DNA from 2 places in the Cupriavidus sp. 30B13 genome. Region 2 is predicted to be linked to the other one. Evidence: predicted binding sites of a transcription regulator. Region 2 holds the regulator's gene; the other holds the start of a gene.
The links. Region 2 encodes NrdR, which represses ribonucleotide reductase genes. Its sites were predicted from a motif close to CACNANATNTNGTG; they were not measured.
Positions count from the first base shown of each region.

Region 1 (15,167 bases), 530 kb from region 2:
AAGCGCAGGCCGCCAGCAAGGCGGCGGGAACGAGGACGAGAGCGGATTTGGCGAATGTCATGCTTCATGGACCGGCGCGGCCGGCGCCAGGTTCCTGCCAGGTCGGCAAAGCGCGGGAAAACCCCGCACCCGCACCCTTGCCGCCAATTTGTAGGACAGAGACGCCGCAAATTGCAGTTTCGTCCTACACCGTTTGAACCGGCCGCCTTGTATATTTCTCCAGAAACGCGGAGGTTTGAGCAGTACGCCGGGAAAAGGCGATGCAGAATTTTCCTGTGCGATTCACGTTTCTACAAGTGCCGATTACGCCTATCCTTGAGCACGGGGAGCGTGAAGTTTGCTCCGGGGTAACGGTGCAGTGCGGTAAAACAATCAGGAGAGTGAGTATGGAACGCAGATCGTTTCTGACGGCAGGGGCAGGACTGATAGTGGCTTCTTCGGGTTTGCTGGGCGCCTGCACCACCACGCCGAGCGCGCCTACCGACAAGTCGGCCAAGCGCCGCGAGATCGACAGCGGCGTGGACGGCGCGCTCAACAAGCTGTACGCCACGGCGGGCAGTTCGCGCCAGCTGGCCAACCGCGCGCGCGGCATCCTGGTCTTCCCCAACACGCTGTCGGCCGGCTTCGTGATCGGCGGCGAGTATGGCGACGGCGCACTGCGCACGGGCGGCGCCACGCGCGGCTACTACCGCATCATCTCGGGTTCGGTGGGCTGGCAGATCGGCGCGCAGTCCAAGGCCATCATCCTGATGTTCATGACCCAGGACGCGCTCGACAAGTTCGTCAACAGCAGCGGCTGGACCGTGGGCGGCGACGCCACCGTGGCGCTTGCCACCATCGGCGCCAACGGCACCATCGACACCAACACCGCCCAGCAGCCGATCGTCGGCTTCGTGGTGACCAACGCGGGCCTGATGGCGGGCCTGTCGCTGGAAGGCTCCAAGATCAGCAAGCTCGATATCTGATCCGGGGTCCGGGACGCAGGCAGGGGGCCGGGATGCCGCAGGCAGCCCGGCCCCCTGCCGCTTTGGCGCCACGCCGGCCGGCGCGCGGCTGCCTCGCCTCTCCAGTTGCCGCGCCTCGCCATTGCCTCCCGTTGCCTTGCGGCTCCCCGCGCCACGCACTTCACGCATTGTTACCGCACCGGTCACGCTAACCGGCTAGAATCGGTCCCTTTGGCCGAATTCCCATGTGGTTCAAGAATCTCCAGTTGCACCGTCTGTCCGCGCCGTGGACCCTTGCCGCCGACGAAGTCGAGGCCAGCCTCGCGCGCCATGCCTTCTTCCCGGGCACCAGCCTGGAAATGCAGACCCAGGGCTGGGCCTCCCCGCGTGAGAACGGCGCGCTGGTCCACCTGGTCGGCAAGCAGATGCTGCTGACCCTGCGCACCGAGAAAAAGCTCCTGCCCACCACCGTGGTCAACCAGGTCACCAAGGCGCGCGCCGCCGAGATCGAAGAGCAGCAGGGCTTCAAGCCCGGCCGCAAGCAGATGCGCGAGCTCAAGGAACAGGTGACCGAGGAACTGCTGCCGCGCGCCTTCAGCATCCGCCGCGACACCCGCGTGTGGATCGACCCGGTCAACGGCTGGCTGGCCATCGACGCCGCCTCCCCGGCCAAGGCCGACGAAGTGCGCAGCCTGCTGTTCAAGTCGATCGACCCGCTGCCGCTGGAAACGCTGCAGGTCAACCTGTCGCCGGTCGCCGCCATGACCGAGTGGCTGTCGAGCGACACCGCGCCGGCCGGCTTCACCGTGGACCAGGAGATCGAGCTGCAGTCCAGCGCCGAGAGCAAGGCCACCGTGCGCTACGTGCGCCATCCGCTCGATCCCGAGGACCTGCGCCGCCACATCGCCGCCGGCAAGCGCTGCACGCGCCTGGCGATGACCTGGAACGACCGCGTCTCCTTCGTGCTGACCGAGTCGCTGGCCGTCAAGCGCGTGGCTCCGCTCGACGTCATCAAGGAACAGGCCGATCCGGGCGCGCGCGACGAAGACGAGCGCTTCGACGGAGACTTCGCCATGATGGCGGGCGAGCTGGCCGGCCTGCTGGCCGACCTGACCGCGGCGCTGGGCGGCGAGCGCAAGACGGGCGAGGCAGCGGCCACCGAGCGCAAGGCCGCCTGAGCCGCCTGAGCCGCCTGAGCCGCCTGAGCCGCCTGAGCCGCCTGAAGCCGCCTGAAGCCGCCTGAAGCCGCCTGAAGCCGCCGCCCGGCCGCGCCGGCGGCGGCGGGCGGCGCGGTTCAGCCGCCCTGCTGCGCCACCAGCCTGGCGTCGATCTCGCGCGCCCGCGCCACCGCCGGGCGCGAGGTGGTGCGCCCGATGTAGGCCTGCACCGCCGGCGTGGCCTCCACCAGCTTGAATTGCGTGGTCCAGGCCAGCGCGGTACCCCACAGCACGTCCGCCGCGCTGAAGGTGTCGCCGAGCAGATAGGGGCCCTTCTCCAGCTGGGCGAACAGCGTGCCGATGGTGGTGGCGTAGTCGCCGTAGGGACACATCGAGCGCGGCGTCTCGCGCTGCTGCGAGTGGTCCACCAGCGCCGGCTCGAAGCTCGATCCGTAGAAAGCCAGCCAGCGCAGGTAGGGGCCGCGCAGCGGATCGGTCAGTGCCGGCGCGAGCTTCGCCTGCGCAAACAGGTCCGCCAGGAAGATGAAGATCGCCGGCTGCTCGGTCACCAGCGCGTCGCCGTAGCGGATCGCCGGCACCTTGCCCATCGGGTTGATGGCCAGGTAGGCCGGCTCGCGCTGCTCGCCGGCCTTCATGTTGAGCGAGTGCAGCCGGTAGGGCGCGCCCAGTTCCTCGAGCAGCGTCAGCGTGCCGGTGGAACGCGTGTTGGGCGAGTGGTAGAGCGTGATTTCGGGTTGCGTCATGGGTGGCATGTCTCCTGAAAACAGCGTGGGGAAAAAGCGGCGGCCTCGCCGGCCGCTCTGTTGCTTCATGGCTCCGCCCGCTAGTGTTGCATCGTTCGCCGCCTCGGGGAACCACGGCGGGCCGCGACTCAGGCAGGCCCGAGATGCGCGGCGAGGTAGTCGATCAGCACGCGCACCTTGGGCGGCAGGAAGCGGTTGGGCGGATACAGCAGCCACACCGGCCCCACGTAGGCGCGGGCCTGCATTTCCCAGTCGGCCAGCACGCGCGCCAGCGTGCCGTCGCGCAGCGCCGCGGCGGCGGCGAAGTCCGGCAGCGCGGCGATGCCCAGCTCCTGCTGCGCCGCCTCCAGCCGCGCGCCGGCGTGGTTGGCGATATAGCGCCCCTTCACCGCCACCGTATGGACCTCGCCGTCGCGGCGCAGGCGCCAGCGGTTGTCGTCGGCGGTCTCGCCGAGATAGAGGCAGTCGTGGCGCGCCAGCTCGCGCGGGTGCGCGGGCGTGCCGTGCGCGCGCAGGTAGGCCGGCGACGCGCACAGCACCCAGCGCACCGCGCCGAGCCGCCGCCCCGCCAGCCCCGGCGGCGGCCGCTCGGTCAGCCGGATCACGAGGTCGAGGTCGTGCTCGAGCGGATCGGCCTCATGGTCGGTAAACACCAGCCGCAGGTCGATGCCGCCGTGGGCGCGCAGGAATCCCGGCACCAGCGGATGGATCACCGTCTTGGCGAACGCGGTCGGCGCGCTCACGCTGACCGTGCCCTGCGGCCGCGCGGCCAGCTGGCCCGCGGCATCCACCGCGCCCGCGGCCGCGCTCACCATGTCGCGGCAATGGCGGTACACCTGCGCGCCCGACTCCGTCATGCGCAGCTTGCGCGTGGAGCGCTCCAGCAGGCGCGTGGCCAGCGCTTCCTCCAGCCGCTTGATCTGGCGGCTCACGGTCGACGGCGTGCTGCCGAGCTGGCGCGCGGCGAGCGAGAAATTGCCGGCATCCACCACACGCGCGAACACGGCCAGGTCGGGCAGCAGGGCTAGGAAATCGGTCGGGTTCATCGGCACGGGTCGGGATGAATGGGGGGCGGCGGGCGGCGGCCGGGCTGGTGACGCACGGCCTGGCGCATCTATGCATCGGCGACATAAAAGCTGTGCGCGCCAACCCGATTATCGGCGTCCACGCAAAGCCGGACAATGCCTCTCTCGCCTGTCTGCCTCCCGGAACCGCCCATGCCCGCCTCCACCACGCCCAAGCGCCTGCTGATCCTGTCCGACCTGATGCTGCTCGCCGTCGCCATCGTGTGGGGCAGCAGCTACGGCGTGGTCAAGGGCGCCCTCGCCTTCTATCCGGTGCTGGGGCTGCTGGCGCTGCGCTTCGGCATCACCTTCGTGATCCTGAGCCCCGCGCTGGCGGCGCTGCGCCAGGCCGACCGCGCCGCCTTGCGCGGCGTGCTCGGCACCGGCGTGCTGCTGCTCGGCATCTTCCTGTGCGAAACCTTCGGCGTGCTGCTCACGCGCGCGGCCAACGCGGCCTTCCTGATCAGCCTGTGCGTGGTGCTGACGCCGCTGGTGGAGTGGCTGCTGCTCAGGCGCCGCCCGGCACGCCTCGAATGGGCCGCGGTGGCGCTCTCGCTGGCGGGCGCGTGGCTGCTGGCCGGCGACGGCGCGCTCGCCTTCAACCCGGGAGACGCGCTGATCCTGGCCGCCGCGGCGCTGCGCGCGCTGATCGTCTGCGCGACCAAGCGCGTCATGCGGGCCGCGCCGTTGCCGACGCTGACGATGACCGCGGTGCAATCCGGCGTGGTGGCCGCCGGCAGCGCCGCGGTGGCGCTGGCGCTGATGCCGGCGCAGTGGCAGCCGCTGCCCGCGCTGGCCGGCCACGGCCCGTTCTGGGGCAGCGTGCTCTACCTGGTGCTGGCCTGCACGCTGTTCGCCTTCTTCGCGCAGAACTACGCCATCCGGCGCAGCAGCCCCACCCGCGTGGCCTTGCTGATGGGCAGCGAACCGGCCTTCGGCGCGCTGTTCGCCAGCCTCTGGCTGGGAGAGCGGATTTCCGCCACGGCCTGGGCCGGCGGCGGACTGATCGTGGCGGCCTCGCTGCTGGCGACGGTCCGGTTCGGCAAGGCGCAGCCCGCGCCCGGCGCGCCGCCGGCGCAGGACGGGGCGCCATCGGCTAAGCTAGCCGCTGGCACCGGCCAGGAGACCCCAGCATGACGATGACCCAGCAATATGCCGAGCACGAGCCCGCACGCGCCGAGATCGACGCCCTCAAGGGCGCCGTGCTGGTCGAGTTCGGCGCGCCCTGGTGCGGCTACTGCCAGCACGCCCAGCCGCACCTGGCCCGCGCGCTGGCCGCGCACGCGGGCGTGCGGCACTTCAAGATCGAGGACGGCAGCGGCCGGCGGCTGGGCCGCTCGTTCCACGTCAAGCTGTGGCCCACGCTGGTGTTCCTGCGCGACGGCGCGGAAGTGGCGCGGCTGGTGCGCCCGGACGGCCCCGAGGCCATCGAGCGGGCGCTGCGGCAGATCGGCGACTGACGGCCGCGCAAGGCCGGCGCGGACAAAAAAAGCCCCGCATGCCACAGGCATGCGGGGCTTGTCGGCAGTTGCCGGGCGACGGCCCGGCAGCACCTCAGTCCCAGCTCAGCGCGCCGCCGGTCTGGTACTCGATCACGCGCGTCTCGAAGAAGTTGCGTTCCTTCTTCAGGTCGATCATCTCGCTCATCCACGGGAACGGGTTTTCCTCGTTCGGGAACAGCTGCTCCAGGCCGATCTGCTGGCAGCGGCGGTTGCAGATGAAACGCAGGTAGCCCTTGAACATCGGCGCGTTCAGGCCCAGCACGCCGCGCGGCATGGTGTCCTCGGCGTAGCGGTATTCCAGGTCCACCGCCTTCTTGAACAGCTCGGTGATCTCGGCCTTGAACTCGTTGGTCCACAGGTGCGGGTTCTCGAGCTTGATCTGGTTGATCAGGTCGATGCCGAAATTGCAGTGCAGCGACTCGTCGCGCAGGATGTACTGGTACTGCTCGGCGGCGCCGGTCATCTTGTTCTGGCGGCCCATCGCCAGGATCTGCGTGAAGCCGACATAGAAGAACAGGCCTTCCATGATGCAGGCGAACACGATCAGCGACTTGAGCAGCTTCTGGTCGTTCTCGGGCGTGCCAGTGGTGAAGGCCGGGTCGGTCAGCGTGTCGATGAACGGGATCAGGAACTCGTCCTTGTCGCGGATCGACTGCACCTCGTGGTACGCGTTGAAGATCTCGGCTTCGTTGAGGCCGAGCGACTCCACGATGTACTGGTAGGCGTGCGTGTGGATCGCTTCCTCGAAGGCCTGGCGCAGCAGGTACTGGCGGCATTCCGGCGCGGTGATCTGGCGGTAGGTGCCCAGCACGATGTTGTTGGCGGCCAGCGAGTCGGCGGTGACGAAGAAGCCGAGGTTGCGCTTGATGATGCGGCGCTCGTCTTCGGTCAGGCCGTTCGGGTCCTTCCACAGCGCGATGTCGCGCGACATGTTGATTTCCTGCGGCATCCAGTGGTTGGCGCAGCCGGCCAGGTACTTTTCCCAGGCCCACTTGTACTTGAACGGCACCAGCTGGTTGACGTCGGTCGAGCCGTTGATCACGCGCTTGTCGGCGGCGTTGACGCGGCGGTCGCTTTGCACGGCGGCGGCGTTCGGGTGGTTGCCGAGGATGCCCGAGCCGGCCGGCTGGGTGGCGGCGGGCGGCAGCACGCCTTGCTGGTCGGCGCCGAGGCCGGCCTGCAGGGCGGGTTGGGGAGCGGGCTGCGGTGCAGCCGGCGGGGTGGCTTGAACGTCGTCGTCCCAGCTCAGCATGGTGTGGTTCTCCGTGGAATTCTCTAGTGGGCCGCACCCGCGGCCCACTCTGGGCTTGCGGGGGCGGCTTTCAGCTTACTGGCAGGCTTCGCACTCTTCGAAGCCGGGGTCGCCCGGACGCATGGTGCAGACCGCGCCCTCGGCTTCCGGCATGGCCGGCGCGGAGGCCGCGGCGCGGTCCAGGCCGGAGGCGGCCAGGCCGCCGTCGCTGCCCGACGACACGGCGTTGAGCGAGCCGCGCGACACGGTGGATTTCTCCACGTGCGTGGCCGCCATGGTGCGCAGGTAGTACGTGGTCTTCAGGCCGCGCAGCCAGGCTTGCTTGTAGGTGTCGTCCAGCTTCTTGCCCGAGGCGCCGGCCATGTAGATGTTCAGCGACTGGGCCTGGTCGATCCACTTCTGGCGGCGGCTGGCCGCTTCCACCAGCCAGCTCGGCTCGACTTCGAACGCGGTGGCGTAGATGTCGCGCAGGTCCTGCGGGATGCGGTCGATGCGCGACAGCGAGCCGTCGAAGTACTTCAGGTCGGCGACCATGACCTCGTCCCACAGGCCGCGCGCCTTGAGGTCGCGCACCAGGTAGTCGTTGACCACGGTGAACTCGCCCGACAGGTTGGACTTCACGTACAGGTTCTGGAAGGTCGGCTCGATGCAGGCCGACACGCCGATGATGTTCGAGATCGTGGCCGTCGGCGCGATCGCGATGCAGTTCGAGTTGCGCATGCCGTGCTGCTTGATGCGCGCGCGCAGGCCGGTCCAGTCCATCGACGAGGACATGTCGACTTCCAGGTAGCCGCCGCGTTCCTCGGCCAGCAGCTTGAGCGAGTCCTGCGGCAGGATGCCGCGGTCCCACAGCGAGCCGTCATAGCTGCTGTAGCGGCCGCGCTCCTCGGCCAGCTCGGTCGAGGCCAGGTAGGCGTAGTAGCACACCGCTTCCATCGAGGTGTCGGCGAACTTGACGGCCGCGTCGCTGGCGTACGGCAGGCGCAGCACGTGCAGGCAGTCCTGGAAGCCCATGATGCCCATGCCGACCGGGCGGTGGCGCAGGTTGGAGTTCTTCGCCTTGTCGACCGCGTAGTAGTTGATGTCGATCACGTTGTCGAGCATGCGCATGGCGGTGCGGATGGTCTTCTCGAGCTTGGCGTGGTCGAGCGCCTGGGTGCCGTCGGCCTGCTGCTTCAGGTGGGCCACCAGGTTCACCGAGCCCAGGTTGCACACGGCGATCTCGCTCTCGTTGGTGTTGAGCGTGATTTCCGTGCACAGGTTGGAGCTGTGCACCACGCCCACGTGCTGCTGCGGGCTGCGGATGTTGCACGGATCCTTGAAGGTGATCCACGGGTGGCCGGTCTCGAACAGCATGCCCAGCATCTTGCGCCACAGCTGCATGGCGGGGATCTTCTTGAACAGCTTCAGTTCGCCGCTGGCGGCCTTGGCTTCGTAGCCGAGGTAGGCCGCCTCGAAGGCGCGGCCTACCTTGTCGTGCAGGTCCGGGCAGGTGGCCGGCGAGAACAGCGTCCATTCGCCGTTTTCCATCACGCGCTTCATGAACAGGTCGGGAATCCAGTTCGCCGTGTTCATGTCGTGGGTGCGGCGGCGGTCGTCGCCGGTGTTCTTGCGCAGTTCGAGGAATTCCTCGATGTCCAGGTGCCAGGTTTCCAGGTAGGCGCATACCGCGCCCTTGCGCTTGCCGCCCTGGTTGACCGCCACCGCGGTGTCGTTGACCACCTTCAGGAACGGCACCACGCCCTGCGACTTGCCGTTGGTGCCCTTGATGTGCGAGCCGAGCGCGCGCACGTTGGTCCAGTCGTTGCCCAGGCCGCCGGCGAACTTGGACAGCAGCGCGTTTTCCTTGAGCGCTTCGTAGATGCCTTCGAGGTCGTCCGACACGGTGGTCAGGTAGCACGACGACAGCTGCGAGCGGCGCGTGCCCGAGTTGAACAGGGTCGGCGTGGACGACATGAAGTCGAACGACGACAGCAGCTGGTAGAACTCGATGGCGCGGCCTTCGCGGTCCTTCTCGTTCAGCGCCAGGCCCATGGCCACGCGCATGAAGAAGGCCTGCGGCATTTCGATGCGCACTTCGTCCACGTGGAGGAAGTAGCGGTCGTACAGGGTCTGCAGGCCGAGGTAGTTGAACTGGAAGTCGCGCTGGGCGTCCAGCGCGGCGCCCAGGCGGGCCAGGTCGAAGGTGGCCAGCTTTTCGTCGAGCAGCTCGGCTTCGATGCCGCGCGCGATGAACTTGGGGAAGTAGTCGGCGTAGCGCGACACCATTTCGGTCTGGGTCACTTCGGCGCCCAGGATTTCCTTGCGGATGGTGTGCAGCAGGATGCGCGCGGTGACCTGGCTGTAGGCCGGGTCCTTCTCGATCAGGGTACGCGCGGCCAGGATGGCCGAGTCGTAGACCTGGGTCATGGGCACGCCGTCGTACAGGTTCTTGAGCGTTTCCTTGAGGATCGGCTCGGCGCTGACGGCGTCGCCGAGGCCCGAGCAGGCGTTGTCGATCAGCGCGTGCAGCGAGCTCACGTCGAGCACGCGGGCCACGCCGCCGTCGGTCACGTTGAAGGTGGCGCCGCCTTCCTGCACGCGGGCAACCGCCTGGGCATTGGCCTGGGCGCGTTCCTGGGTGCGCTTCTCGCGGTACAGCACGTAGGAGCGGGCCACTTCATGCTCGCCCGAGCGCATCAGCGCCAGCTCGACATGGTCCTGCACGTCTTCGATATGGAAGGTGCCGCCGCTCGGGCGGCTGCGCAGCAGCGCGCGCACCACGTTCTGGGTGACCAGCTCGACCACTTCGCGCACGCGCGCGGAAGCGGCGCCCTGCCCGCCGTTGACGGCCAGGAAGGCCTTGGTCACGGCCACCGAGATCTTGCTCGGCTCGAACGCCACCACGGCGCCGTTGCGGCGGATGATCTTGTAGTCCTGGTAGTTGCCAGCGCCGGCAGCAGCGGGGCTCGACTGCGGGTTGGCTGCGACACCGGCGGCGACGGCGCCGGTGGAAAATTCGTTCTGGGCTGTCTGCATGAGGAACTCCTGTTCTTACCCGTGTTTTATGAGTGACAAAGAGCCCCGAGCAAAAAGACGCAAGACAGGAAAGGCTCGCCTGGCCCTGACCGGCCGGGGCGAACTGCATTGCTGGATTCTGCTGGGACTCTTGTGACGCGCCAGTCCTCGGGCGGACCGCACGCAACGCGCTGTAGCGCCGCGGCGGCAACTGCACACCTAGGCCGGCTCCCCGAAAAGCACCACTAGATATAGTGGTCGATGCGAAAAACTGGACTAAGTATAGTGAAATGAAGCGGCTTGACCAGTCTTGACAAGCGGCTTTTTGAAGCGGAGCCGGTGACGGCGGCGGCATGTGGCACCGTGCCGAACCCGCCAGCCCAAGAGACGCAAGGGATTCGGCCCGTCGGTGCGTTACCGCCCGATGAAAAGAAATTTTTTCGATTGCCCGGGCCGCTTCGATAGGGGCCGGACTTTATCAGGGTTTTCCCGTGTCCGCTCGATGCCCCCAGAGCGCGTGCCGCGCGCTTGCTTCAGGGCCGGTCTTTGCGGTAGGGCAGCATGCCGGCAGCCACGCCGGCGGCGGCCGCGAAGGCGGTCCAGTCGAAATGCGGGCCCGGATCGGTCTTGCGCCCGGGGGCGATATCGCTGTGGCCGGCCAGCGCGCGCACCGGATAGGCGGCGAGCAGCGCACGTACCAGCGCCGCGGCGGTGTGGTATTGCGCCAACGTGAACGGCTGGTCGTCGCTGCCTTCGATCTCGATGCCGATGGAAAAGTCGTTGCAGCGCGGCCGGCCGAGGAACTCGGACTGCCCGGCGTGCCAGGCCCGGTCCAGGCACGACACGAACTGCACCAGCTCGCCCGTGCGCGTCACCAGGAAATGCGCCGAGACACGCACATCGTGGATGGTGGCGAAAAACGGATGACGCGCGGGATCGAGCCGGTTCTGGAAGAAGGCCTCGATGTCGCCGCTGCCGAACTGGCCGGGCGGCAGGCTGATGTTGTGGATCACCACCAGCTCCACCGGCAGGCCGGCCGGGCGCGCATCGAAATTGGGCGACGGCACGCGGCGCGCGGCCGGCACCCAGCCCGACGGGTCGGGGCCGAAGGCGGCCGGGGCGGCGGGCGCCGGGCCGCCATGGACGTGCTCAGGCATCGCGCCCTCCGTGGGCAGCGGCATCCAGGCCCTCGCCGCCGGCGTCGTCGGCGGCATCCTCGCGGCCTTCGCGGATGCCCAGTTGCTGGATGCGGTAGCGCAGCTGGCGGAAGCTCAGGCCCAGCAGCGGCGCCGCCGCGGTGCGGTTGAAGCCGGTCTGCTGCAGCGCCTGCAGGATGAGGTCGCGTTCGAGCGCCTCGAGCCGGCCGGTCAGGTCGATCGGGAAGGTCACGCGCGCGGCCTCGGCGGCGCCGTCGCTGACCGGCGCGGGCTCGCCGTACGCGTCCGGCATCTCGGCGCGGCCGCCGGGGCGGGGCTCGGGCTGGAAGCCGGCAGCCACGGCCGGCGGCGGCGGGCTGCCCGGCGGCGCGGCGGGCGGCGCGCCGGCCTCCAGCGGGCCGAGGTCGCCCTCCTCGATGGCGTCGCCCTCGGCAAAGGCATAGGCGCGCTCGAGCAGGTTCTCCAGCTCGCGCACATTGCCCGGGAACGGATATTCCGCCAGGCGCTGCCGCGCGGCCGTCGACAGCCGCCTGGGGTGCCGGTCGCCATAGCGCACCGCCAGGTGCTCCAGGATGGCGTCGGACAGCACCGGCAGGTCCTCGCGCCGCTCGCGCAGCGTGGGCATGCGCAGCGCCAGCACGTTGAGCCGGTAGAACAGGTCCTGGCGGAACTGGCCGGCGGCCACCATCGCGGCCAGGTCCTTGTGGCTGGCGCACAGCACGCGCACGTCGACGTTTTCCTCGCGGCTGGCGCCGATCTTGCGCACGCGCCGCTCCTGCAGCACGCGCAGCAGCTTGACCTGCATGGCCAGCGGCAGGTCCGCCACCTCGTCGAGCAGCAGCGTGCCGCCGTTGGCGGCCTGGAAGAAACCGCCGCGCTCGGCGTCGGCGCCGGTGAAGGCGCCCTTCACGTAGCCGAAGAACTCGGACTCCATCAGCGTCTCGGGGATGGCGCCGCAGTTCACCGCCACGAACGGATGCGAGGCGCGCGTGCTGATGGCGTGGATGGCGCGCGCGGCGCGCTCCTTGCCGCTGCCCGACTCGCCGCTGATGACGATCGGCGCCATGCTGCGCGCCAGCCGCGACAGCGAGCGGCGCACCTCGTGCATGGCCGCCGAATGCCCGGGCAGCAGGTTGAAGGCGAGGTCCGCGGTGCCCGCCGCGGCACCGGCGCCATCGCCGTCGCCGCCCTCGGCCTGGTCGCGCTGCTGGCGCCCCAGCGCGTTGAGGATCAGGTTGCGCAGCTGTTCCAGCGAAACCGGCTTGGCGATGTAGTCGAAGGCGCCGGCCTTGAGCGCTTCCACCGCGTTGTCGGCGCTGCCGTAGGCGGTGATCACGGCTACCGGCACGCGCTCGGGCGCGCTGGAGAGCTGGCGCACGATGTCGATGCCCTGGCCGTCGCCCAGGCGCATGTCGGTGAGCACCAGGCTATAGCGGCGCGCGGCGAGCTGTTCGCGCGCCTCGGCCAGCGAGCCCGCCAGGACCACGTCGTGGCCCATGCGGCGGATCGAGATGTCGAGCAGTTCTCGCAGGTCGGCCTCGTCGTCGATGACGAGGATCGGATCGGGGCCTGGCGTCTTGAGGGACATGGATCTGGCGCGTGGTGAGGCGGGAGGCGGACGGGAAGCGGTCAGCCGCCGGCTTGGTCCGGCGCGTGGATGCGCAGGGTCAGCACGAAGGCCTTGGCCGGCAGTGTATCGCGTGCGGCGGGGGCCAGCATGCCGGTGCTTGCCAGCAGCGCGTCGAGCGAGATGGTGCCGTAGCGCACCTGGGCGTCGTTGGCGCCGCACAGTTCGCGCGCCATGAACAGGCCCAGGCCGGTGCCCTGCGCGTTGCTGGTGAAGAACGGCTCGAACAGCGTGCGCTGGTGCTCGCGCGAGACCTCCACGCCATCATTCCAGACGATCAGCTCGGCGTGGTGCTGGTCCAGCGCGTGGGCCAGCAGGCGGATCGCGCCGGGCAGGCGGCTGCAGTAGCGCCACGCATTGTCGAGCAGGTTGCCGAGCACCTGCTGCAACTGCGAGGAATCGAAGATGACCGGGCGCGCCACGTCCACCGTGAGCCGCACCGCGTTGGCGTTGATCTCGGCCGGGCGCGGCGTGCGGCTCGCGCCCATCGGGTCGTGGGTGGCGGAGCGCGCGCGCATTTCCAGCCGCCAGCGGTCGACGATCTCGGGCAGCGCCTGGTTCAGGTCGACCACGGTGCGCTCGGTGCGCGGGCGGCGCGACATCTGCAGCACGTCCGACACCACCTGGTCGAGCCGCTGCACGTTGTCGTGGATGATGCGCAGCAGGCGCGCGTCCACGTCGCCGTCGGGGCGCCCGCGCCCGGTCTCGGACAGCAGCTCGCTGGCCTGGCTGATGGCGGCCAGCGGATTGCGGATCTGGTGCGCCACGCTGGCCACCAGCCGGCCCATGGCGGCCAGCTTTTCCTGCTGCACCTGCTCGGCGATGCGCTCCCAGCTTTCGATATGGACCAGCACGGTGTCGCGCATCTCGCTGCGCAGCAGCGCTTCGTCCTCGGGCCGCCAGGCCATGGCCTCGTTCTGGGCGATGGCCAGGCGCAGCCGCGCGGCCGCCTCGGGCGTGAGCTCGTTCCAGGTGGCGGTGTCCATGGCCTGCTGCGCGCTCAGCGAGACCGACAGCGACGAGGCGAAGGTCGAGCGCAGGCTGGCCAGTCCCGGCAGCAGGAAACGCAGGCGCAGGCGCGTGTGCAGGATCGGGCCGCGCCCCGAGGACGGCCGCGACGGCAGCGGCAGCAACTGCAGGATGCGCGGCGCGTCGTCCTTGCTGCGCACCCAGTCGCGCAGCATCTCCATGAGCGGCTGCAGGCGCGGGATCTGGCGCAGGTCGAACAGGGCGTCGCGCCCGGTGCCGGGCGTGGTGGCGGCCTTGCCGCGCTCGGCCGGCTGCACGCCGAGCAGCACCACCGCGGCCGGGTTGGCGGCCACCACCGCGCCGTTGGCGCGCAGCAGCATCACGCCGTCCTGCATGTCGTTGACCATCAGCCGGTTGACCAGCTGCTGCAGGCGCAGCTCCTGCTCGCGCGCCAGCGCCAGGCGCTCCTGCGCGAGCTGGCGGTTGGCCAGCAGGTACATCAGCGAGGCCGCGATCATGAACACCAGGCCGTACAGCCCGGAGCCCAGCAGGCCGGCGTCGGCCTGGTGCAGCAGCAGGGTCTGCGCGAACGGGCTGCTCATCACCACCAGCGCCGAGACCGCCGCGGCGGACAGCGCGAACAGCAGGCTGGTGAGCGCGCCGGCCTGCAGCGCCGGCAGCAGGAAGATCATGGCCATGCCTTCGCTGCGGTAGCCCTGGGCGTGGAAGATCAGGCCGAGCAGGACCAGGTCGGCCAGCACCTGCATGTGCACGCGCAGGTGGAAGCCGCGCCGCCACCACAGCGCCGCGGCGGTCATGGCAAGCGCCATCAGCGCATAAGGCACCGCCAGCGGCAGCGCCGCCTGGCCCTGGCCCAGCGCCTGCGCCAGCCGCTCGGTCTCGGCGCGCTGGGCCGGCAGCCAGGCGTAGCCCAGCAGCAGCGCGGCCACCGCCAGGCGGGCCCAGCAGAAATAGCGCAGCAGGCGCCAGTGGAATTCAGGAGGCTCGGGCCGCCGCCACAGCGCGGCGACGGCGCCCCAGGCGCCGGCGCGGGTCCGGGACCGGAGCTGGGCCTGGGACTGGGACGCGGCGGGCCCCTTCATGCGGCGGCGTCGTCCGCGTCGCTGTCCGGCGGCAGGTGGGCGCGCCGGCAATAGTGCAGGCCGCGGTAGGCGATGGCCTCGCCGCGCGGCAGGTGCACGGCGCAGCGCGCGCATTGCACCATGGCTTCCTGCGGCGCCGCGGGCGGGCGCGGCCGGACGGCGCGCCGGCTGGCCTGGCGCTCTTCGGCGCGCTGGCGCAGCCACCAGAGGCAACCCAGCAACACGGCCAGGACGAGGACGATGCGTGCCATGCGGGGATCAGAGCCGGTGCAGGATGACTTCGATGACGAAACGGCTGCCCACGTAGGCCAGCAGCAGGATGCCGAACGAGGCGATCACCCAGCGCAGCGCCGTGCGCCCGCGCCAGCCGTAGAAGCTGCGCCCGGCCAGGATGCCGGCGAACATCACCCACGACAGCAGCGCGAACACGGTCTTGTGGTCCAGCCGGAAGGCGCGCCCGAACAGTTGCTCGGAGAACAGCAGGCCCGACAGGATGGTCAGGGTCAGCAGCACGAAACCCGCGCCGATCAGGCGGAACAGCAGCTTTTCCAGCGTCAGCAGCGGCGGCAGCAGGTCCAGCCAGCGGCCCACCCACTGCGCCGGCGCCGCGCCCTCGGCGGCCTGCGGCGAG
Region 1 is NZ_CP188223.1:3,649,239-3,664,405, forward strand. It holds gene ACKI2N_RS16740 (hypothetical protein) at 1-61, opposite strand, end outside; gene ACKI2N_RS16745 (BPSL1445 family SYLF domain-containing lipoprotein) at 387-965, shown strand; gene ACKI2N_RS16750 (recombination-associated protein RdgC) at 1,190-2,122, shown strand; gene ACKI2N_RS16755 (glutathione S-transferase family protein) at 2,239-2,865, opposite strand; gene ACKI2N_RS16760 (LysR family transcriptional regulator) at 2,994-3,911, opposite strand; gene ACKI2N_RS16765 (DMT family transporter) at 4,083-5,066, shown strand; gene ACKI2N_RS16770 (thioredoxin family protein) at 5,063-5,389, shown strand; gene ACKI2N_RS16775 (ribonucleotide-diphosphate reductase subunit beta) at 5,484-6,683, opposite strand; gene ACKI2N_RS16780 (ribonucleoside-diphosphate reductase subunit alpha) at 6,759-9,701, opposite strand; gene ampD (1,6-anhydro-N-acetylmuramyl-L-alanine amidase AmpD) at 10,214-10,837, opposite strand; gene ACKI2N_RS16790 (sigma-54-dependent transcriptional regulator) at 10,830-12,425, opposite strand; gene ACKI2N_RS16795 (sensor histidine kinase) at 12,467-14,536, opposite strand; gene ACKI2N_RS16800 (PP0621 family protein) at 14,533-14,787, opposite strand; gene ACKI2N_RS16805 (cytochrome C assembly family protein) at 14,795-15,167, opposite strand, start outside.
Region 1: the regulator NrdR is predicted to act here: its motif matches at 9,924-9,937, upstream of ACKI2N_RS16780 (ribonucleoside-diphosphate reductase subunit alpha).

Region 2 (15,167 bases):
GCCACCTCGTCAACGAAGTCACCAGCCCGCAGGCCTTCGACGGGCTGCGCCTGGCCGGGCGGGCGCCGCGGCGCCCCGCGTCGGTGCTGGCCATGTCGGACCACAATGTGCCGACCACGGACCGCAGCCAGGGCATGGCCGCCATCGCCGACCCCGTGGCGCGCGCCCAGGTGCAGGCGCTGCAGGCCAATTGCCGCGAGTTCGGCCTGACCGAATACCCGCTGAACGACGCCCGCCAGGGCATCCTGCACGTGGTCGCGCCCGAGCAGGGCATGACGCTGCCCGGCACCACGCTGATCTGCGGCGACTCGCACACCAGCACGCACGGGGCCTTCGCGGTGCTGGCCTTTGGCGTCGGCACCTCCGACATCGAGCACGTGCTGGCCACGCAGTGCCTGCGCCTGCCTCGCATGAAGACCATGCGGGTGGCCATCGAGGGCAAGCTGGGCGCCGGCGTCACCGCCAAGGATGCGGCGCTGGCCTTCATCGGCCGCTTCGGCACCGACTTCGGCACCGGCTACGCGCTGGAATTCTGCGGCAGCGCGGTGCGGGCCATGAGCATGGAAGCCCGCATGACGCTGTGCAACCTGACCATCGAGGCCGGCGCGCGCTGCGGCATGGTGGCCGTTGACGACACCACGCTGCGATACCTGCGCGAGCGTCCGCACGCCCCCGGCGGCGCGCAGTGGGACGCGGCCGCGGCCTACTGGCGCACCCTGGCCAGCGACCCCGGCGCGGCCTTCGACCGCGAGGTGACGCTCGACGCGGCCGCGATCCGGCCCCAGGTAACGTGGGGCACCACGCCTGGCATGACCTGCGCGGTCGACGGCGCGGTGCCCGACCCCGAGCATGAGGCCGACCCCGTCAGGCGCGCCGGCCTGCGCAACGCGCTGGCCTACATGGACCTGGCGCCCGGCACGGCGATCCGCGACATCGCGCTGGACAAGGTGTTCATCGGCTCGTGCACCAACGCGCGCATCGAAGACCTGCGCGCCGCGGCCCACGTCGTGCGCGGCCGCAAGGTGGCCGGGCGCATCGTGCAGGCGCTGGTGGTGCCGGGCTCGGGACTGGTGAAGCGCCAGGCCGAGCAGGAAGGGCTCGACGAGATCTTCCGCGAGGCCGGCTTCGAGTGGCGCGAGCCCGGCTGCTCGATGTGCCTGGGCATGAACGCGGACCGGCTCAACCCCGGCGAGCGCTGCGCCTCGACCTCGAACCGCAACTTCGAGGGCCGCCAGGGACGCGGCGGCCGCACCCACCTGGTCAGCCCGGCGATGGCCGCGGCCGCCGCCATCGCCGGCCATTTCGTCGACGTTTCCACTTTCCGCTAGGCCCGCCGCAATCATGCAGCCCTTCACCTTCCTCGACGCGCTCGTCGTTCCCGTGGACCGCCCCAGCGTCGACACCGATGCGATCCTGCCCAAGCAGTACATGAAGATGATCGGGCGCACCGGCTTCGGGCCGTACCTGTTCGACGAGTGGCGCTACCTGGATGCGGCCGAGCCCGGCGACGACTGCGCGCAGCGCCGCCTGGTGCCCGGCTTCGCGCTGAACCAGCCGCGCTACCAGGGCGCCGGCATCCTGCTGGGGCGCGCCAATTTCGGCTGCGGGTCCAGCCGCGAGCACGCCGTGTGGGCGCTGGCCGAATGGGGCGTGCGCGCGCTGGTGGCGCCGAGCTTCGCCGAGATCTTTCGCGGCAACTGCCTCAAGAACGGGCTGCTGCCGATCGTCCTGCCCGAAGCGGCGGTGGATGCGCTGTTCGCGGCCGTGCAGGCGCAGCCGGGCTACCGCCTCGCCATCGACCTGCCATCGCAGACCGTGCGCGAGCCGGGCGGCGCCGCGCACCCGTTCGCCATCAACCCGTTCAACAAGGCCATGCTGCTCGACGGCCTGGACGAGATCGGCGACACGCTGCGCCACGCCGCCGCGATCGACGCCTTCGAGCGCGGGCGGCTGGCGCTCGAACCGTGGCTCGCGGGCGGCGCCGGCGCCCTGCCCTGAAGCGCGCCGTGGTTCGATATCCGCGCCGATATCCGCGTCGATATCCGCCTCGATATCCGCCTCGATATCGGCTTCGACATCCCAATGCAACGACCCAAATACAACGACATGCAGGAGATCCCCATGCAGACTGAAAACACACTCGCCGCGCCACGCGTCTCGTGGCGCGCCAACCTCACGGCCAAGCACTGGCGCACGCTCAACGGCGCCTTCATGGGCTGGATCTTCGACGGTTACGAGGCGCTGGCGCTGATCGTCATCCTGCCCTCGCTGATGCAGTCGGTGCTGACGCCCGAGCAGATGGGCTCGCGCCCCATCTACAGCGGCCTGGTCATCGGCATCACGCTGCTGGGCTGGGGCATCGGCGGGCTGATCGGCGGCACCATGGCGGACTACGTCGGCCGCAAGCGCATGATGATGTGGTCGGTCTTTCTGTACGCGGTGCTGACCGGCTTTACCGCGCTGGTGCATGACGTCTGGCAGCTGAGCGCGCTGCGCTTCGTGACGGGCCTGGCCATGGGCAGCGAATGGAGCACCGGCATCGCGCTGGTGGCCGAGACCTGGCCCAAGGAGGCGCGCTCCAAGGGCGCGGGTTTCCTGCAGTCGGGCTTCGGCTGGGGCACGCTGATCGCCGCGGTGATCTGGTACTTCCTGGGCGAGTTTAACCCGTTCGGCGCAGACAACTGGCGCGTGATGTTCCTGGTGGGCGCGCTGCCGGCGTTCTTCGTGCTTTACCTGCGCCGCGGCGTGGACGAGTCGGAGAAATGGATCGAGGCCGTGCGCAACAAGCGCTGGGGCGCCACCGAAGGCAGCACCGCGCCCGCCGGCGAAGCGGGCAAGCGTCCCTTCACGCTGACCCAGATCTTCCGCGAGCGCGAGGCCGCGCGCCGCATCGCGCTGACCACGGCGCTGTCGATCGTGACCATCGTCGGCTGGTGGGCGGTTTCCAGCTGGCTGCCGGTCTACACCGGAGCGCTGGCCGCGGCAGGCCACGTCGAGAACCCGCAGCGCTGGATCTCCTCGGTCAACATCACCTATACCATCGGTGCCATCGTGGCCTACATGGCATCGGGCTTCATCATCGATGCGGTGGGCAGGCGCTGGTTCCTGTTCTTCACGTTCGCGGGCTCGCTGCTGACCACGGTCATGGCCTACGCCTGGGTCGGCACCGTGCAGCAGATGCAGATCGTCGCGCCCATCAACGGCTTCTTCACGCTGGGCTGCGCGTTCGCCTGGCTGGCGATCTACCCGGCCGAACTGTTCACCGCCTCGGTGCGCTCGACCTCGGTCAGCTTCGTCTTCAACTCGGCGCGCCTGATCGCGTGGTTCTTCCCGATCCTGTCGGGCACGCTCATCAAGTCGTTCGGCGGCGTGGCGCAGGCCGCCCTGATCTTCGGCTCGGTCTACGTGCTGGGCATGGTGCTGCCGTGGTTCCTGCCCGAAACCAAGGACCAGGACCTGCCCGAATAGGCGCGGCGCCCGCGCGCGGAGCGCGGACATGGAAAAGGCCGCCAGTGTCGCCACTGGCGGCCTTTCGCCGTTCTTCTTCCCGCCGGCTGCCGGCGTCTTACTTCAGCGTCTTGAGGCGATTGCTCGCCGCCTGCGCGCCCTCGGTGCCGGGGTACTTCGCCACCACCTGTTCCAGGGTCTTGCGGGCCGCGGGCTTCTGGCCGGACTCGAGCTGGTTGTTGGCGATGGCGATCAGCGCGTCGGGCACCTTGGGGTGGTCCGGATACGCCTGCACCATGTTCTGCAGCACCGTGGTGGAGCCGCGGTAATCGCGCTGCGCGTACAGCGAGTTGCCGAGCCAGAACTGCGCCAGCGGCACGTACGGGCTCTGCGGGTACTTCTTGATGAAGCCCGCGAAGACGTTGCCGGCGCCCTTGAAGTCCCCGGTCTGGAACTGCTTGAGCGCGGCATCGTACTCGGTCTTCTCGCCAGGCTGGGACAAGCCCTCGCGGCCATCCACGGTGACCTGCTGCGGCTCGAATTTCTTCAGGCGCGCATCGAGGTCGGCGTAGTAGTCCTTCTGCTGCTTCTGCAGGGTGGCCACCTCGTTCTGCAGCATCTCGTTCTGGCCGCGCAGCCGCGCCACTTCCTGGCGCAGGCCTTCCAGCTGGTTCTGCATGTCCAGCTGGGCGCGGCTGTTCTGGTCGATGCGCTGCGACGCCGTTGCCTGGAAGCCGTTGAACTGATCGCGCATGGTGACGATGGCGCGGCGCGCCTCGTCATCGTCGAATACGCCGGCCCGTGCCTGCGCGGCCGGCAGCAGGCCGGCGCAGGACATCGCAGTGAGCAATACCAATTTGGAGACGCGTGCGTTCATGAGGTGCCTGTGCGCGGATTAGTACGTGATGTCCGCGCGGCGGTTCTCCGCCCAGGCGGCTTCGTCGTGGCCGGTGGCCTTGGGCTTTTCCTTGCCCAGGCTGACGGCTTCCATCTGGGTGTCGGGCACGCCCAGCGAGGACAGCGAGCGGCGCACGGCCTCGGCGCGCTTCTGGCCCAGCGCCAGGTTGTATTCGCTGGTGCCGCGTTCGTCGGTGTTGCCCTGGATCAGGATGCGGCGGCCCTTGTTGGCGGCCAGGTACTTGGCGTGCTCCGACAGCAGGCCCTGGTAGTCCGACTTGACGCTGTAGCTGTCGAAGTCGAAGTACACGCTGCGCTTGGCCAGCGGGCTGTTCGGATCGTTCAGCGGATCGCGCGAGACGTCCACCGGCGCCACGGCGCGGGCATCGGTGGTCGGCGCGCCCTTGTTGGCGCCGGCGTTGGCGGTGTCGTCCAGCTTGACGCCGGAGCTGCAGGCGCCCAGCGCCAGCAGGGCGGCTACGGCAAGGGTCTTGCTCATCATTTGGGTCATGGCGTGATACTCCTCGTTATTGCATCGTTATTGCATGAATGGACCCCAGGACGGCTCGCGAACCTCGCCGGACTGGAGGGACAGAACCTGCCGGGTGCGCCCGTCAGTGGATACCGCCGCCAGCACCGAGCGACCTCCCACCCGGGTGGCATAGAGAATGTACTTGCCGTTCGCGGCGAAGCTGGGGGCCTCGTCGTTGGCGGTGTCGGTCAGCGAGGTGACGTCGCCGCTGCCCAGGTCCATCAGCTGCAGCTTGAAGCCGCCGCTGCGGGTGATGAAGGCCAGTTGCTTGCCGTCGGGCGAAATGCGAGGGCTGACGTTGTAGCTGCCCTTGAAGGTCACGCGCTGGGCCGCGCCGGCGTCTTCGCCGCCCGCGGGCATGCGGTAGATCTGCGGCGCGCCGCCGCGGTCGCTGGTGAAATAGATGCTGCGGCCGTCCGGCGCGTATTGCGGCTCGGTGTCGATGGCGCTGCTACGCGTCAGGCGCTTGAGGCCGGAGCCGTCGGCATTGACCTGGTAGACCTGGGTATTGCCGTCGCGCGACAGCGCCACCGCCAGACGCTGGCCGTCGGGAGACCACGACGGCGCGCTGTTGTTGCCCTTCTGGTTCGACACCAGCGTGCGGCGCCCGGAGGCCAGGTCATGCACGTAGACCACCGGCTTCTTGGCCTCGAAGGAAACGTAGGCGACCTTGGTGCCGTCCGGCGACCACGACGGCGAGATGATCGGCTCGTTGCTGGTCAGCGCGACCTGCGAGTTCTGGCCGTCCGAATCGGAAATCAGCAGCTGGTAGCGGCCGCCGACGCGCGCCACGTAGGACAGGCGCGTGGCGAACACGCCGCGCTCGCCGAGCAGTTTCTCGTAGATGTAGTCGGCGATCTTGTGGCCGGTGACGCGCAGCTGGCCGGCGCTGACCGTGAAGGCCAGGCCGCCGAGGCTCTGCCCCTTCTGCGTGTCGTAGAGGCGGAAGCGCACGTCGTACTGGCCGTTGCCGGTCGGGGTCACGCTGCCGGCCACGAAGGCATCGGCGCCGCGCGACTTCCAGCTGCCCAGGTCGACGCTGGCCGATTCGGCCACGGTGGCGCCCGCCACGTCGACGTTGCGGAAGCGGCCGCTGCGCTGCAGGTCGCTGCGGATGATGGCGGTCAGGTTCTGCGGGGCTTGCGCCTCGCCCTGGAAATTGGCGGTGGCAATCGGGAACTGGGTGGGGCCCACGCCGGTGACTTCCACCGTGAACTGGGCCTGGGCGCCGGATGCCAGCAGCAGCAGGCCGCCGAGCAGCAGTCCCTTGATCCAGGCTATGTTCCGTTTGCAGAATCGCATATGGTTTCCTAACGAATGGTTTAACTCGCCGGCCTCGCCGTCAGGCCCGGCCATGACCGCTAGATAGTAGCCGCATCGCCGCCGGGCTTCCCTTCACTATGCATATTGTTACGTTCGGCCTCAATTGGCATGCGGGCGCAGCCGGATGTCGAAGCTCGGAGGTGCCTTGCCGTTCTCATCCTTGGGCAGCGGATCCGAGTTCTGCACCGCCTTGAGCGCGGCCTCGTCCCAGGCCGCGTTGCCGCTCGACGTCTTGACCCGGGCCGACAGCAGCGCCCCGTCCGGCGCCAGCCGGACCGCGATCACGGCCGCCAGGCTGGCCGGGAAATCTTCCGAATACCTGACGTTGGGCTGCACGCGGCGCTGCACGCGGTCCGAGTAGCCGGGCGACGCCTTGCCGCCGCTGCCGGCGCCGCTGCCCGCGCTGTTGCCGACCCCGCCCGCCCCGCCCGGCACGCCGGCGCCGCCGGCCAGGGCCTGCAGGCGCGCCAGCTCGGCATGGCGCTGCGCGTTGGCCGCGGCGCTGGCCTTCGCCTTCGCATCGGCATCCGCCTTGGCCTTCGCGTTGGCCGCGGCCTTGGCGTCCGCGCTGGCACGGGCCTTCGCGTCGGCATCGGCGCGCGCCCTGGCGTCCGCGTCGGCGCGGGCCTTGGCATCGGCGCGGGCCTTCGCGTCGGCCTCCTTGCGGTCGCGCTCGGCCTGGTCGCGGCGCTGCTGTTCCTGCTGCGCGGCCAGCTTGCGCGCGTCTTCCTTGCGCTGGGCCTCCTTGCGCAGGTCGTCCTTGCGTTGATCTTCCTTGCGCAGGTCTTCCTTGCGCTGCGCCTCCTTGCGGGCTTCCTCCTGGCGCTCGGCTTCCTGGCGCGCGCGCAGGTCGGCCTGCCGGCGCGCCTCGTCGCGGGCGGCGGCCTCGGCCTGCCGGCGCTTCTGCTGTTCGAGCGCGATGTCGGCATCCTCTTCGGCGCGCGACTTGACCGCGGGCGCGGGCGGCGCCGGGCGCGGCTGCGCCACCGGCTCGGGCGGCGCAGGCGGGGGCGGCGGCGCGACCGCCGTGTCGGGGATTTCGTCCCACAGTTCGGCTTCGGCGCCGACCGGCGTGCTGCTCTGCCAGTGCACGCCGTAATACAGCACGATGCCCAGCAGCACGTGCATGAAGAGCGCGAGCAGGAAGGAACGCAGGGTTCCCCGCTCCTTGACCGGCTGGTATGGATAGGCGGCGGTCTTCATCTCGCGCTGCGGTGTCTGTTCAACCTGCTTACTTCGACTTGACCATGAGGCCGACGCGCTTGACGCCGTCGGCCTTGAGCACCGACATCACGTCGAGCACGGACTCGTACTTGACCGAGCGGTCGGCGGCGATCACCACGGGCTGGTCGGGATTTTCGTCCTGGCGCTGGTGCACGAACGCCAGCAGGCCGTCCTTGTCGACCTTGCGGTCGAAGGCGTTGCCGGCATTGTCCTTGCCGCGCGCGGTCAGCTGGCCGTCCTCATGCACGGTCACCACGATCGGCGGCGCCTTCTGCTGCGGCGTGGCGTTGGCCACGGTAGGCAGGTCGACCACCGCCGGACTAACGATCGGTGCCGCCACCATGAAGATGACCAGCAGCACCAGCATCACGTCGATGTAGGGCACGACGTTGATCTCGGCGCTGGCCCGGCGGCGCGAGCCGCCGCGGCGCTGTATCGCTGCCATATGCGGGTTTCTCCTTGACCTTGACTATGTAACTGCGTGGACTTGTGCAAGCCGGCGAACCGGCGGGTCAGCGGGTCTGGCGCTGCAGGATATTCAGGAACTCTTCCATGAAGCTTTCGAAACGGATGGCCAGGCGATCGATCTCGGTGGCATATCGGTTGTAGGCGATCACGGCGGGAATGGCGGCGAACAGGCCGATGGCGGTGGCGACCAGCGCCTCGGCGATCCCGGGCGCCACCGATGCCAGCGTCGCCTGCTGCACGTTCGACAGGCCGCGGAATGCATTCATGATCCCCCACACGGTACCGAACAGGCCGATGTACGGGCTGACCGAACCGACCGAGGCCAGGAACGGGAGATGCGATTCCAGCACATCCATCTCGCGCTGGTAGGCCGCGCGCATGGCGCGGCGGGCGGCGTCGAGCAGCGCGCCGGCTTCGTGGTTGCGCTCGCGCGCCTTCAGGTACTCGCCCATGCCGGACTCGAAGATGCGTTCCAGCGCGCCGGTGCTGTGGCGGTTGTTGGCCGCGCTCTGGTACAGCGCCTGCAGGTCGCCGCCGGCCCAGAAGTCCCGCTCGAAGCCTTCGGTCTGGGTGCGCGCGGCGCGCAGCGCCAGGTGCTTGCGGAAAATGTATGTCCACGAGAACAGGGACATGACGAGCAGCAGCGCCATGACGGCCTGCGCCAGCAGACTGGCGTGCAGCACCAGCGAAATGATCGACAGGTCTTGCGTGACGGTCACGGGGTTCATCGGGCGGTCTTGATGGTTGCGAGGACGGGGGCGGGGATGGGGGTCGGGCGGAACGTGCTGCGGTCGACACATCCGACACGGATGGCGCCGGTGGCCAGCAATTGCTCCCCACGCCAGGCTTCCTGGGCGAATTGGACAGATGCCGGCCCGACCCGTTCAATCCGTGTGCGGATCTCGAGCAGGTCGTCCAGGCGGGCGGGGGCATTGTAGTCCACCGCCGTGCTCCTGACGATAAAGACCACGCCCGTTTCGTCCGCGAGCGCCTGCTGCCCGATGCCGAGCGAGCGCAGCCACTCGGTCCGGGCGCGCTCGAAGAATTTCAGGTAATTGGCGTAGAAAACCACGCCGCCCGCGTCGGTGTCTTCCCAGTACACCCGCAGGGCCCACACATTGTTACTCATGGCCGCGATTGTAGCGGAGAGCCGGCCCGACCCGGTGTAAACCCTTGTCTGACTTTACAACAATTACATTGTCTGACAGACAAGCCATTGATTTTATGGCGGGCCGGCCGTCTGCACCGTCTTGCAGCAAGCCAGCGCCTCGCGTAAACTGCCGCCAACCATTCCATCTTGCGCGACTGGCGAAGTCAGTGGGTACTACCACGAGGAAGCGCAAGCTCTCTGGCGCGAAGTTCGGCGCCTGCCGCTCGCCTGGGCAGCGAATGGGAAGCAGGGTGCGCCCTGTGCCGGTGCGTTTGCGCCGGCGCCGGTCGCCTGTGCCTTCCCCGCGCGCCCTACCCCGAAGCCATTCGGATCCCAATTTTTCAGACGAGTTTTCGCCATGTTCGAACGCAGCCGCTATACGATCGACCAGATCGACCCCGAGCTTTTTGCCGCCATCCAGAAGGAAGACCAGCGCCAGGAAGAACACATCGAGCTGATCGCCTCGGAAAACTACACCTCGCCGGCCGTGATGGCCGCGCAGGGCTCGCAACTGACCAACAAGTACGCCGAGGGCTATCCCGGCAAGCGCTACTACGGCGGCTGCGAGTATGTCGACATCGTCGAGCAGCTCGCCATCGACCGCGTCAAGCAGCTGTTCGGCGCAGAAGCCGCCAACGTGCAGCCCAACTCCGGCTCGCAGGCCAACCAGGGCGTGTTCTTCGCCGCGCTCAAGCCGGGCGACACCATCATGGGCATGAGCCTGGCCGAAGGCGGCCACCTGACCCACGGCATGGCGCTGAACATGAGCGGCAAGTGGTTCAACGTGGTCAGCTACGGCCTGGACGCCAACGAAGACATCGACTACGACGCGCTGGAAAAGCTGGCCCGCGAAAAGCAGCCCAAGCTGATCATCGCCGGCGCCTCGGCCTTCGCCCTGCGCATCGACTTCGAGCGCATCGCCCGCGTGGCCAAGTCGGTCGGCGCGCTGTTCATGGTCGACATGGCCCACTACGCCGGCCTGATCGCCGCCGGCGAGTACCCCAACCCGGTGCCGCACGCCGACTTCGTCACCACCACCACCCACAAGAGCCTGCGCGGCCCGCGTGGCGGCGTGATCCTGATGAAGGCCGAGCACGAGAAGGCCATCAACTCGGCCATCTTCCCCGGCATCCAGGGCGGCCCGCTGATGCACGTCATCGCCGGCAAGGCCGTGGCCTTCAAGGAAGCGCTCTCGCCGGAGTTCAAGACCTACCAGCAGCAAGTGGTCAAGAACGCCCGCGTGCTGGCCGAGACCCTGATCGAGCGCGGCCTGCGCATCGTCTCCGGCCGCACCGAAAGCCACGTGATGCTGGTCGACCTGCGCGCCAAGAAGATCACCGGCAAGGAAGCCGAGAAGGTGCTGGGCGAGGCCCACATCACGGTCAACAAGAACGCCATCCCCAACGACCCGGAAAAGCCGTTCGTCACCTCGGGCATCCGCCTGGGCTCGCCGGCCATGACCACGCGCGGCTTCAAGGAAGACGAAGCGCGCCTGGTGGCCAACCTGGTGGCCGACGTGCTGGACAACCCGCACGACGCGGCCAACATCGCCAGCGTGCGCGAGCAGGTGGCAGCCCTGACCAAGCGTTTCCCGGTCTACGGCTGACGCACTGCGCCGCCCGCCGCGCGCGGGCGGCCGGCAACCCCGTGCCGCCGCGCGGCACGGGCCTTGCCAACCCGGCCCGGCGTCTCACAGAATGACAAGATGACGAGACGCTGCCCCGCGCAGCCTGCGCCCAGGCTCAAACTTTGAAGGTGGTCAGGCATGAAATGCCCCTTTTGCGCCCATCCCAACACGCAGGTCCTGGACACGCGCATGTCGGAAGAAGGCGATACCGTGCGCCGCCGCCGCCGCTGCGAATCCTGCGACCGCCGCTTCACCACCTATGAGCGGATCGAGCGCTCCTTCCCCGCCATCGTCAAGAAGAACGGCTCGCGCGCCGACTACGTGCGCGACAAGCTGAAGGACTCCATGCGCCTGGCGCTGCGCAAGCGCCCGGTCTCGGCCGAAGCCATCGACGACGCCATTTCCCGCATCGAGGAACGGCTGCTCGGCCTGGGGGAAAAGGAAATCCCCAGCAGCCAGGTGGGCGAACTGGTCATGCGCGAGCTGCGCCGGCTCGACAAGATTGCCTATATCCGCTTCGCCTCCGTGTACCGGAGTTTCGAGGACGTGTCTGAATTCCGCGACATGCTCGACGAGTTTTCCGCGTCTACCCCTCGGAAGGGGTAGCCGAACTCCGAGGAAAGCTGTTTAATCTGCACTACCTTTAATCTGCGCCGGATATCATCTGGCGCGGTGTGGAAGGTACGGTCGACTCGCCCGCAGAGGCGAGGTACGCCAGCTAAGAATAAGAACAGATAAGAACAGTTTTTCGGACGGGAGTCACTATGGGTCAGCCTTCCTGCCAGGCGGCAGCGGGCTTGGCGACGCGTGCGCGCGCCAGGCCATTGTGGGCACCGGGGAAAGCGCCGTGCGGCAAGCGGACGGCGCTGGCCGGCTCACGCCCCTGTTTCCGGGATGCGGCTGCCGCGCCCTCTGCCCTGCGTCATCCGCGCAATCGGCCCGCTCCCTGCCGCCCGGGCGGCTTCACCCTCATCGAACTGATGGTGGCGTTGTCCGTGCTGGCCATCCTGGCGGCGGCGGCCATACCGAACTTCAGCTCCTTTCTTCATCGCAGCCGGATAACGAGCGAGTCGTCCAGGCTGGTCAGCGATATCGAGACCGCGCGCAGCGAGGCGGCACGGCGCAACGCCACCGTCACCATCTGCCCGACCATGGACGGCGCCAGCTGCACGGACGACTGGTCCAGGCGCCGCGTCATCTTCGTGGACGCCGACAACGACGGCCAGATCGGCGCCGGCGAAGAGGTCATCCGCAACAGCGATGCGCCGACCGCCCGGACCGCGATCGTCGCCAGCAACATTCCTTCCGGCACCGTGGTGCGGTTCCGCTCGTTCGGTGCGTCGACGCCGCCCAATGCCGCCTGGCAATTCTGCGAGCACGGCTCGGCAAACGACGGGCTGACGGTGTCGCTGACCGGCACCGGCCGCGCCGGCTCCCGGCAAGCCGCCTGCAGTGCGTCGTGACGCCATGAGCCGGAACGCTTTCCCCGCCGCCATGCGCCCGACGCGCCGCCAGCCCGGCCGGACCCGCGGCTTCACGCTGATCGAGGCGCTGGTCACGCTGGTCATCCTGTCGATCGGCGTGCTGGCCCTGACCGTGCTCCAGATGCACACGCTGATCGACAACCGCACGGCCTCGATGCGCAACATCGCCACCGTGATGGCCTACAACCTCGCCGACCAGATCCGCAGCAACGAGATCGCGACCAAGGCCGGCACGTACAACCTGCCGACGGCGCAGAGCACGCCCGCCTGCTATACGGCGGCGGGCTGCTCGACGGACGCGATGGCCCGCAGCAGCTTCCAGGACTGGACCGAGGACGTCGCCGCCGCGCTGCCGGGGGGCACCGGCACCGTCTGCGTCGACAGCACGCCCAACGACGGCACCGGGCCGGCCGCGCCGGCCTGCGACAACCAGCCCGGCGCGCCCTATGTCATCAAGATCTGGTGGCACGAGGACAAGGGCGCCAGCCAACTCTTCGTCACCGCGCTCGTGCCATGACCCCATCGACCCCGCGCCCGCGCCGCCATCCCCGGCCCGCCAGCACCGGCGGCTTCACGCTGGTGGAGCTGATGGTCGGCCTCGTCATCGCGATGCTGCTGATGATCGCCACCAGTTCGGTCTACCTGGCGCAACGGCGCTCCTACGACACGCAGGGCGACGTGGCCGACATCCAGGCCAACGCGCGCGCCATCGGCCAGCTCCTGCAGCGCGAGGCGCGGCAGGCCGGCTACAGCGACTTCACCTATTACAGCAACGACTTCGGCGCGGCGAATCCGCTCGACGCCACCAACGACGACGGCGTCAACACCAGCGACAGCGTGACGTTCCGCTACTTCGGCTCGTCCAAGGCCGGCGGCGACCCTGCCAAGAGCGCTTCGGAAGCCGGCGCCCCCGTGGCCGACGGCTCGGCGGTGAATTGCCTGGGCGAGAACGTCAACGGCAACTTCGAAACCGTGGAAACCTTCTCCGTGGTCAACGATGCCGCCGGCACGCCGTGGCTGCAATGCACGGTCAACGGCGCCGCCACGCCGCTGTTCTCCGGGGTCGAGTTCTTCCAGGTGCTGCTGGGCGAGGACACCGACGGCGACGAGACCATCAACCGCTACGTCCCGCCCGGCGCCGCGACCATGGGCAACGTGCGGGCCCTGCGCATCTCGATGGTGCTGCGCGGCGCCGCGCGCTCCAACCCCAAGCCGGCCTCGTTCACGCTGAACCACTTCGGCAAGGGCTACGCCGCCGCCGACAACGCGCCGGCCGGCGACGCCGGCAGCGTCGCCGTGCTGCCGGACGACGGCCGCCTGCGCAAGCACATCAGCTTCTACATCGCTGTCCGCAACCGACTGAACTAGGCACCGAGATGCGTCTCCCCACCCCGCTCCGCCGCTCCGCTCCTGCCCCACTGCCAGCACGCCGGGCGCAGCGCGGCATCTCGCTGGTGATGGTGCTGCTGTTTCTCATCATCCTGACGCTGCTCGGCGTGGCAGCCAGCCTGACGAGCCTGTCTTCCGAACGCATGGCCCGCAACTCGCGCGACCAGAACATCGCGCTGCAGGCCGCCGAAGCCGCGCTGCGGGACGCGCGCAACGACATCAGCACGGTGCGCAGCCTGTCCGGGCGCACGGGCGCCTCGCCGACCTGCGACATCCAGGGCTACAAGGGCTTCTGCGTCCCCGCCGACAGCGGCAGCCAGGTCTGGGACCTGTACCTGGAGGACACCAGCCGCTCGGTCGCGCTCGGCGAGATCACCAACCTGAGCGCGAGCCAGAAGATGCCGCTGGCGGCCGACAACAAGTCGGGCGGCGTGTCGCAGCAGCCGCGCTACATCATCGAATCGATCCCGGACATCGCAGAAGGCAGCCTGCGCGCCGGTGCTACGCAATATGTCTTCCGCGTGACCGCGCTTGGCTATGGCGCCAATCCCGCCACCAAGGTCACGGTGCAGGAAGTTGTCCGTTTCTGAGCAGTACCCGCGACCCTTACGTGTCTCCTTACCTGTCACCTTACCTGTCGGGCCCACCATGACCCAGCACATCCTTGGCAGCCTCCTCGGCCGTCCCGTCGGCCGCCTGCAGCGCGTGCTGCTGGCAGTGTCGTTCCTGCTCGCGCTCGCCTCGGCGTCCGCCGCCCAGCTGAACCTGGCCGCGCGCCCGCTCTATGCCGGCGGCAACGTCCCGCCGATGGTGATGATCGACCTGTCCAAGGACCATTCGCTGCACCAGAAGGCGTACAACGACTACACCGACCTGAACAACGACGGCGCGCTCGACACCACGTACAACAACGCCATCGACTACGCGGGGTACTTCGACTCGTACAAGTGCTACGGCTACGACAACAGCACGATCAAGGGCTTCGTGCCCAGCGCCGTCACCACCACCAAGTACTGCGACGGCACCACCTGGAGCGGCAATTTCCTGAACTGGGCCACCATGAGCCGGATCGACGAGGTGCGCAAGATCCTCTATGGCGGCACGCGCTCGACCGACACCGCCAGCGCCACCGTGCTCGAACGCGCCTTCCTGCCGATGGACGCGCACGCCTGGGCCAAGTACTACAACAACGACGCCGACATCCGGAAGCTGGTGCCGTTCAGCGACGTGGAACTGATGTCCGACATCGGCACCGTGACGTCGGGAAGCAACATCCAGATGCGGGCCAACGTCATCACCGTCAGCCTGAACTCCAACACCGGCATACAGAAGGGCGACCAGCTCCAGTTCACGGCGAAGGACTCCGGGGCCCAGGCCAACACCACGCTGACCGGCTGGGTGACCGCCACCAGCGGCAGCCAGCAGGTCAGCGTGGCCATCTACCCGGACGGCGTGTCCGATCCCAAGGGCACCGGCGCCACCTATTCGTCGTGGTCGGTCAAGAACCTGACCCGCGGCGGCCTGACCATCTGCAACGTCACGCCCGGATCCGGCAGCACCAACTCGCAGACCAACACGCAGGCGCCGGTGCTGCGCGTGGTCAAGGGCAACTATGCCACGTGGGGC
Region 2 is NZ_CP188223.1:3,116,124-3,131,290, forward strand. It holds gene leuC (3-isopropylmalate dehydratase large subunit) at 1-1,328, shown strand, start outside; gene leuD (3-isopropylmalate dehydratase small subunit) at 1,342-1,998, shown strand; gene ACKI2N_RS14370 (MFS transporter) at 2,122-3,468, shown strand; gene ybgF (tol-pal system protein YbgF) at 3,566-4,324, opposite strand; gene pal (peptidoglycan-associated lipoprotein Pal) at 4,343-4,855, opposite strand; gene tolB (Tol-Pal system beta propeller repeat protein TolB) at 4,883-6,178, opposite strand; gene tolA (cell envelope integrity protein TolA) at 6,299-7,402, opposite strand; gene tolR (protein TolR) at 7,431-7,868, opposite strand; gene tolQ (protein TolQ) at 7,936-8,619, opposite strand; gene ybgC (tol-pal system-associated acyl-CoA thioesterase) at 8,616-9,020, opposite strand; ZMP/ZTP riboswitch at 9,183-9,282, shown strand; gene glyA (serine hydroxymethyltransferase) at 9,400-10,647, shown strand; gene nrdR (transcriptional regulator NrdR) at 10,807-11,274, shown strand; gene ACKI2N_RS14420 (GspH/FimT family pseudopilin) at 11,433-12,131, shown strand; gene pilV (type IV pilus modification protein PilV) at 12,136-12,669, shown strand; gene ACKI2N_RS14430 (PilW family protein) at 12,666-13,520, shown strand; gene ACKI2N_RS14435 (pilus assembly PilX family protein) at 13,529-14,131, shown strand; gene ACKI2N_RS14440 (pilus assembly protein) at 14,190-15,167, shown strand, end outside.